One region of the Alkalibacter saccharofermentans DSM 14828 genome, then DNA from elsewhere that is predicted to be linked to it. Evidence: a T-box and tRNA genes for the amino acid it is inferred to sense, from the RefSeq annotation. Region 1 holds a T-box; the other holds one or more tRNA genes.
What was found. A T-box is a leader RNA that pairs with one kind of tRNA and senses whether it is charged. The one in region 1 lies ahead of metG (methionine--tRNA ligase), so its partner is inferred to be a tRNA-Met.

Region 1 (4,422 bases):
CCGTCAACCGAGTCAATTCGATTATTCCTGCTCTTCTTTGATACCGTATTTCTTATTGAATCTGTCTACTCTACCGCCTGTGTCTATAAGTTTTTGCTTACCTGTAAAGAATGGATGACACGCAGAGCAAATTTCCACTTTTAACTCTTCTTTTACAGAACCAGTTTCAAAAGTGTTTCCACACGCGCATTTAACGATTGATTTATTGTAATTAGGATGAATTCCTTCTTTCATCTCATTCACCTCTTTTCTAAACTCCTATTTATATGCATCTCATACATTATAGCAAGGTTTGTAGAAAATATCAAACTTTTTCGTAGCAAACCTTGCATTTTTTTATCGAACCTCCGTACCATCAGAGATGTCTCTGTCTACGGTGATGAGGTTCAAATCCTTTTTGTCTGCCGCTGCTAGTATCATCCCCTGAGATTCTATTCCGCGAATCTTGGTTTTTTTAAGATTGGTTATAACTACCACCCTTTTGCCTATCATATCTTCAGCAGAATAAAATTGTGCGATTCCTGAGACGATTTGTCTTCTCTCTTCTCCAATTTTCACCTGCAACACCAAGAGCCTGTCTGCATCCGGATGCTTATCACACTGAATGACTTCTGCGACTTTAAGCTTAACCTTGGCAAAGTCATCGATACTTATTGTGTCGTCTTCTTTCTTGCCTTTTTTCTGTTCGCTTTTTTTAATCTGGGACTTTGTTTCTTCCTTTTTTTCTTCAATTGCTTCTACCCTAGGGAAAAGGTTGTCTCCTTTTGACATTTTTTCCCCGAAGCCATATGCCCCATATTCACTAGCGCTTTCCCAAGTCAGTGCTTCTTCAGGGATATTGATTTGAGCCTGCATCTTTTTTGCTGTGGTAGGCATGAAAGGCTCAATCAGAACCGAAACTACTCTGAGAGTCTCAGCAAGATTAAACATTACCCCTGCCAGTCTTTCTTTCATTTCAGAATCTTTTCCCAAAATCCAAGGTGTAGTCTCATCTATGTACTTGTTAGCCCTGGAAACCAGTTTCCAAATAATCGCCAAAGCATTGCTAAGCTCCATTTTTTCCATATGGCTTGCTACATCTTTTGGAGTACGGCTGATCATTTCAAGCAAGCTTTGGTCTATGTCAGCAACCTGCTTCTCTGATGGTATTATCCCTCCAAAATACTTTTCAACCATTGCAACAGTCCTGCTCAACAGGTTCCCCAAGTCGTTTGCCAAATCCGAATTGATTCTTGATACCAACGCATCTTCATTGTAGACCCCGTCTGCTCCAAAGCTCATTTCTCTCAATACGAAATATCTTAGTGAATCTACTCCATATTTTTGAGACAGCTCCACCGGATCTATGACGTTTCCTTTTGACTTTGACATCTTCCCTCCCTTTAAGAGTATCCATCCGTGTCCAAAAACCTGCTTGGGAAGAGGTAGATCTAGTGCCATAAGCATTATTGGCCAGTAGATCGTATGGAATCGCAAGATGTCTTTTCCAATCAAATGAACGTCTGCCGGCCAGAATTTTTCCATGAGCTGAGGCCTGTCGTTTAAGTACCCCAGAGCAGTTATATAGTTGGACAGTGCATCTATCCAAACATATACCACATGTCCCGGGTCGAAATCTACAGGTACGCCCCAGTCAAAAGTCGTCCTGGACACGCAAAGATCCTGAAGCCCCGGCTTCAAGAAATTATTTATCATCTCATTTTTTCTGGATTCAGGTTGAATAAAGTGAGGGTTTTGTTCTATATGCTCTATCAATCTGTCCGCATATTTTGACATCTTGAAAAAATATGCTTCTTCTCTTTCTTGCTTGACTTCTCTTCCACAATCAGGACACTTCTCATCCTCTAACTGTGTTTCAGTCCAGAAAGCCTCACATGGGGTGCAGTACCAGCCTTCATAATGAGACTTGTATATATCCCCTTTATCGTATAGTTTTTTAAATATCTTTCTTACCGACTCTTCGTGATAAGGGTCGGTAGTCCTTATAAAGTGATCATAATCGATATCCATAAGCTCCCACAGTGATTTAATTCCTTTCACTATTTCGTCTACGTATTCTTTAGGGGTCACTCCTTCTTCCTTTGCCTTTTCCTCAATCTTTTGTCCATGTTCGTCCGTACCGGTTAGAAAGAACACATCATATCCTGTCTTTTTTTTGTACCTTGCCATAGCATCCGCGGCAACAGTTGTATATGTATGTCCAATATGAAGCTTGCCGCTTGGATAATAAATCGGTGTTGTAATATAATAACTTGGTTTCATCTTTATCCTCCTCGTTCATTTGTTCTTTCCCAACAAAAAAACTCCCATCCCAAAGGACGAAAGTCAACTTACGTGTTACCACCTTTTTTTATGCAGACTTATCAGACTGCACCTCATCGTGTATTTGCATACATCTCACTTTAACGCGTCACGCGTATCGAACTACTCAGATTTCATCCGATCGATTCAAAGACCATCTTCCACCTGTTTTCAAAATCGATTCTCACCATTCTCGACTCTCTGTATAATTCCACAAGGCGTACTCTTCTTATCATTATCTTTTCGTATTTTTTTGTTCATAATTAATTATACATAAGTCACGTTAAAATTCAATACTTTTCTATCAAATAGAATTATGCGTCTGATTCCTCTTTTTTATACGATAAAACATAGTTTTTATAGTTTTCCAATAAAATTACAAAAATATCTGAAATACTATTTACTTATTGTATTCCTTTACATATAATAGATACAGAGACTGTGACATATATCATCAGATTGATCAAATTCTCATTTGATAAAGTTTTCATGGTGCATTTTATTCCAAATCATTGTGGAATTAGAAATCATCTGATACAATGTCATTGAATAACAATTATATTTTTTTTTGAAAGGGAGAGATATTTTATGAAATCTACAGGTATTGTTCGTAAGGTAGACGAACTTGGAAGGATTGTAATTCCAATTGAATTAAGAAGAACTCTTGACATCAACATCAAGGATTCTTTGGAGATTTTTGTTGACGGTAATTATGTAGTGCTTAAAAAGTATGAGCCTGCATGCATTTTCTGCGGAAATGCAAAAGATGTCGTCAATTACAAAGGCAAAAACATTTGCCCTGATTGCATGACTGATATTAAGAAATAGCAAAATCAAAAGCATCCTGAACCTCAGGATGCTTTTTTACTTGAATATCTTCACGTCATAAAACGATCATAAACTTCTCTTTTGGGAATTCCTCTGTCTTTTGCAATAAGCTTGACCGCCTCTTTTTTTGAAATGCCTTCTTCAAGGTAATGCTCCATATGTTCTTCCAACGTCATGGTATCCCAAAATCCTTTTTCTTCTTGGCTGGATCCTTCTATCAGCAAAACGAATTCCCCTTTTGGCAGGTTTTCTTCATAGTGAATTATTGCCCGGGAAATACTCCCTTTCCAAATAGTCTCATGTAACTTGGTAAGTTCCTTGACCAAGGTTATTTCTCTGTCCCCAAGGCTATCTTCAAGTTCTTTTAGAGTTTTAATAAGTCTGTGTGGAGCTTCATATAAAATAACAGTAAGTTTTAACTTTCCTATTTCCTCTAGCGCCTTTTTCCTGCTTTTTTTATTTGAAGGCAGAAAACCACAAAAGGAAAACTTGTCGGTACTCATTCCGGAAACTACCAAAGCCCCTATCGCAGCACATGCCCCCGGAATCACCGTTATGTTTATGCCTTCTTCATGACATCTGCGAGCCATAATAGCTCCCGGATCTGAAATCCCCGGCGTCCCCGCATCCGAAACAATAGCTATAGTCTGACCCTCTTTGAGCATCTCCACAAGTTGGTTGCTCCTATCGATTTCATTGTGTTGATGATAGCTAATAAGTCTCGCGCCTATGTCATAATGATTAAGCAGCTTCTTTGTATGTCTCGTATCCTCCGCTGCTATCAAGTCTGCTTCCGCCAGAATACGGACAGCCCTAAATGACATATCCTCAAGGTTTCCAATAGGCGTTGCGACTAAGTAACATATCCCGTAAGCACTTTTCATCTTATCAGCTTGTGAATACATCGTCCCTTATCATTGTTTCTGATCTATTTGGTCCTACGGAAATTATCTTTGCGGGTATGCCACTGATTTCTTCAATTTTCTCCACGTATTTTCTAGTGTTTTCAGGGAGCGCAGAATAGCTCTTACACATTGTTATATCCTCATCCCAACCGTCCATCACTTCATAAATGGGTTTGCATTTCCCGAGATCTTCCAGTGATGCAGGAAAATCACTTATCAACTTTCCGTCTTTTTCATAGCCGACGCAAAGGTTTAATTTTTCTATCCCTGTCAACGTATCCAGCTTTGTTATTGCCAAAGATGTAAGGCCATTAACTCTCACAGCAAACTTTAAAATAATGCCGTCAAACCAGCCACATCTTCTTGCCCTTCCCGTAGTCGTTCCAAA
Region 2 (4,422 bases), on a different contig from region 1:
AAAAAAAGCAGCAGAAAAAGCATACGGTGAAATCAATAAAATAAGCTTTGAAGGCATGCAGTACAGGAAAGATATCAGTAAGTAGGAATATATTGTGAAAAATAACCTTTATTGACCTCTGGCACCTTGTAATTTCTATGGTTTTATGGAATAATGTAATTAATATTCTTTAAGGGAGAAAGCCAGTGAAAAAGAAGAGGAGAAAAAAACCCAACAGAGCCACTTGGTTGATTGTCTTATTGGTATGCGGGTATTTTCTTTATAATTTTGTATCCACCGAAATCCAGTTGATCCAACTGAGAAGTCAAAGGGATTATCTTCAGGAACAAATTTCAATAGAAAAAGATAAATCCGATCAACTCACCCAGGAGCTAGAGCAGATTCACTCCGATGAGTATATCGAGACATTGGCGAGGCGGTACTTCGGGCTCGTTTATCCCCGTGAGAAAATAATTATCGAAGTTGAACCTGATAGTAATAAAAACTAACAAATAAACAAGGAGGATTTTTTTGATGCCATTTGAGGTTGATCAAATTGTTGAAGGTGTTGTAAAAAGCATCACGAAATTTGGAGCATTTATTGATTTAGGGGGTAAGGTAGGACTCGTACACATATCCGAAGTAGCTGACGGTTATGTTAAAGAAGTTTCTGATCACTTGAATGTAAATGACACAGTAAAAGTAAAGGTTATTTCTGTAACTGAAGGTAAGGTAGGACTTTCCATCAGGCAAGCGCAGCCTAAAAAGGAAGAAGCACCAAGACCGCGACCCTATCCTAAGTCTTCTGGGTTTAAAAAAAGTGTACCTGTAAGCAGTGCGCCGGTAACGATTGAAGACAAGATAAACCAGTTTTTAAAAGACAGCGATGAAAGACAACAGGCTCTTAAAAAAAGTGCAAAAAAGGGTAAGAACAGGTGTTTTAACAGATAGCAATCATAAAATTTCGCATCCCGGAGGGGTGCTTTTTTTTAAATAATTTTTTTAAAAAGGGAGTTTTGAGCATTGAAAATAGCAGCTGTTGACATAGGAACCAATTCCATGAGGCTAATGGTGGCTGAAACGGAAGGTGAAAGGATCATAGAAAAGGAAAAGCACATTTTTTTTACTAGAATGGGGGAAGGTTTGGACAAGTCCAAAATCATTTCAAGAGAGGTCATGGAAAGAAACTTGAAAGGCTTGGAGGAGGTAAAGGCAATATGCGACCAAAATGGCGTGGAGGCCATTGTTGCCTATGGCACCAGCGCATTGAGAGATGCAGTTAACAAATCTGATTTTATCGCTGAGGCTTTTGACAGGACGGGAATCAAAGTGGAGACGATTTCTGGTGAAGACGAAGCATTGTACGGATATCTGGGAGTGGTCAGCTCTCTGGAGTCTCGAGATTTCCTTATAATTGATGTAGGAGGAGGAAGCACTGAGTTTATACAAATAAAAGAAGGAGAAAGAAAATGTTTGAAAAGCCTGGATATAGGAGCTGTTCGATTAAGCGAAAAGTTTCCATTAGGTGATCCCCCAGATATTGGCATGATAGTCCTACTTGAAGAACATCTAGATAATATTTTCGATAAAAAGTTTGAGGATGGGGTATCAGATAAGCTTTTAGTAGGTATTGGCGGAACGGCTACCACTCTTTCAGCAATAAAGCTAGGCCTTGAATCTTACGATCCGGACAAGATAGATGGAAGCAGGCTTTCCTATAATGAAATTGAAAAGATTTACCGCAGGCTTTCCCAAATGACTTTAAAGGAAAGGCTTGGTGTAAAGGGCCTTGAACCTAAGCGTGCAGATATTATTCTATCGGGGGCCGCTATAATTAAAAGGTTTATGGAACGTTATGAAATCAGTGAAATAGTAATCAGTGACAGCGACAATCTGGAAGGTTCAGTTTATCATAAAATAAAAAGAAATAAAATTAAGAAAAAGTATTGACTTAGCATTTTTTATATACTATAATGGTGCTTGTCTCTTAAGAGAGCCGGAGTGGCGGAACTGGCAGACGCACAGGACTTAAAATCCTGCGATCCCAAAAGATCGTATCGGTTCGATTCCGATCTCCGGCACCAAACGACGCGGGGTGGAGCAGCTGGCAGCTCGTCGGGCTCATAACCCGGAGGTCACAGGTTCGAATCCTGTCCCCGCAACCATTTAACATGGCGGCGTAGCTCAGTTGGCTAGAGCATACGGTTCATACCCGTAGTGTCAGCGGTTCAAATCCGTTCGCCGCTACCATATTTAATTAACCAGGCCCCTTGGTCAAGCGGTTAAGACACCGCCCTTTCACGGCGGTAACAGGGGTTCGAGTCCCCTAGGGGTCACCATTAAATTTAATAAACGGTTATTTGCGCAGACATAGGTCGTTCATTTAACTGGAGAAGTCGAAGGCTTTTGTCTTTGGCTTACACTTTGGTCGCATAGCTCAGCTGGGAGAGCACCTGCCTTACAAGCAGGGGGTCATAGGTTCGAGCCCTATTGCGACCACCATTTTTTTAAGTTCATGAGAATGGGCTTTTTTTTATGCTGATTATTATTTGGGTTTAAGAATCGGAGTCGCTGTTTTTACCTGTTGAATCCGAAAGAGAAAAAATGTAGAATACAATTATAAAAGTATAAAGTCGGTGGGTCAATGGAAAGAATGATTTTGAATTACATACGGCAAAATGAAATGATTTGCAGGGGAGATACTGTTGTTGCAGGCATTTCTGGGGGGGCGGATTCCATGGCCCTTTTACATATTCTAAAAGAATTTAGCAAAAGCAACTACATAAAAATAATCGCCGCCCACATAAACCACAATTTAAGGGGCGGAGAATCAGACTTGGACGAAATGCTCGTCAGGGATTACTGCGATAATAACGGAATACAGCTTAAGGTGTTAAGCGCAGACATCAAGGGGTTTTGTGCATTTAAAGGACTATCTCTCGAAGAGGGGGGTAGAATAGTGCGCTATAACTTCTTCAACTTAATCAAAAGGAGAAACGGTTCCGTAAAAGTAGCTACTGGACATCACAAGGACGATCAGGTGGAAACTGTTTTGATGAGGATAATAAGAGGTACGGGCATTAACGGACTCAAGGGGATAGACCCGGTAAGAGAGGATGGGGTAATACGACCTTTGCTGTTGGCACGTAAAAGTGATATTTTGAATTATTGCCACGAAAAGTCAATCCCATACCGTCATGATGCTTCCAATATGGAAACGGATTATCACCGAAACAGCATAAGGCATGAATTGATGCCGCTTTTAAAAAAGTATAACCCTATAATTGATGAGAGCATTGCGAACCTGTCGAAAATTGCAAGGGAGTACGAAGAGCATATAACTGCAGAGGTTGATGAGATTTGGCATAAGTATAAAGACAAGGCAAGCATAAGCTACAATGAATTATCAAGAGAAGCACCGCTGATGCAAAAAAAAGTTCTGTTAAGAAAATATAAAGAAATTTGCGATAACATTAAATTTCAACACGCACATCTTGAAAAGGCTGTGGAAAAGATTGGAGACAAAGAAGATACTACTTGGACAGTGTCATTGCCGAATGATTTTCTTTTGCGCAGATCCTACGACAAGATAACTGTAGAATCAAAAAAAACAAACCGGGCAACGCCCTATTTTGAATATAAGATTTATCCCGGAAAAAGCTACGTCCTTTCCAAGATAAAAATCGTGGTAGAAACGGCACTGAAAAAAAACGATAAAAAACAAAAAAAACCTGAAAAACAAGGGGAATTTCTCTTCGATTATGATAAAATTATTGCGATTGGAGAACATATCGTTTTAAGGCAGAGAAAGCCTGGAGACAGGATAAGACCTCTAGGGCATAAAAATAAAAGAAAAATTAAAGAGATATTAATTGATAATAAGATACCGTCCGATAATAGGGACAGCATACTTGTGTTTGAAGTCGGCAACGAGATTATCTGGCTGGCAGGCATAGCGGCAAGCGAGGAATTCAAAGTCACCGAAGATACTAAAAAAATAATGCGCTTAGCGTTTTATAAAATCCAGGAGGAAATAAATGCTTAACGATATTAAAGATGTGTTGATTGATGAAAAAACCCTGAAGAAAAGGGTCAGCGAACTTGGGAAGGAGCTGGCAGAGGAATACAAAGGCAAAAATCCTTTGGTAATCTGCGTGCTGAAAGGGTCTGTTTTATTTATGTCTGATCTGGTTCAAAGCATGGACATACCTCTGGAAATAGATTTTATGGCCATATCCAGCTACGGAACCGGAACCCGAAGCTCAGGTGAAGTGAGAATATTGAAGGATTTAGATAAAAGCGTCGAAGGCAGGGATTTGTTGATAATAGAAGATATCGTCGACAGTGGTCTGACGCTATCTTATCTGATCAAGATATTCAAAGATAGAAACACAAACTCTATTAAGGTATGCAGTCTATTGGACAAACCAGAGAGAAGAATCT

Region 2: it encodes a tRNA-Met, which carries the amino acid that the T-box ahead of metG (methionine--tRNA ligase) is inferred to sense. The anticodon was not compared.

The regions. Positions count from the first base shown of each region.
Region 1 covers NZ_FQTU01000002.1:21,260-25,681, forward strand. Annotated here, with positions in the region: gene rpmE (50S ribosomal protein L31) at 22-234, opposite strand; gene metG (methionine--tRNA ligase) at 337-2,262, opposite strand; T-box leader at 2,312-2,546, opposite strand; gene BUB93_RS01865 (AbrB/MazE/SpoVT family DNA-binding domain-containing protein) at 2,890-3,129, shown strand; gene rsmI (16S rRNA (cytidine(1402)-2'-O)-methyltransferase) at 3,180-4,034, opposite strand; gene BUB93_RS01875 (adenylosuccinate synthase) at 4,018-4,422, opposite strand, start outside.
Region 2 covers NZ_FQTU01000012.1:60,297-64,718, forward strand. Annotated here, with positions in the region: gene purD (phosphoribosylamine--glycine ligase) at 1-85, shown strand, start outside; gene BUB93_RS08645 (FtsB family cell division protein) at 186-488, shown strand; gene BUB93_RS08650 (S1 RNA-binding domain-containing protein) at 514-930, shown strand; gene BUB93_RS08655 (Ppx/GppA phosphatase family protein) at 1,003-1,929, shown strand; tRNA gene BUB93_RS08660 (tRNA-Leu) at 1,975-2,063, shown strand; tRNA gene BUB93_RS08665 (tRNA-Met) at 2,069-2,144, shown strand; tRNA gene BUB93_RS08670 (tRNA-Met) at 2,153-2,229, shown strand; tRNA gene BUB93_RS08675 (tRNA-Glu) at 2,244-2,318, shown strand; tRNA gene BUB93_RS08680 (tRNA-Val) at 2,406-2,481, shown strand; gene tilS (tRNA lysidine(34) synthetase TilS) at 2,624-4,024, shown strand; gene hpt (hypoxanthine phosphoribosyltransferase) at 4,017-4,422, shown strand, end outside.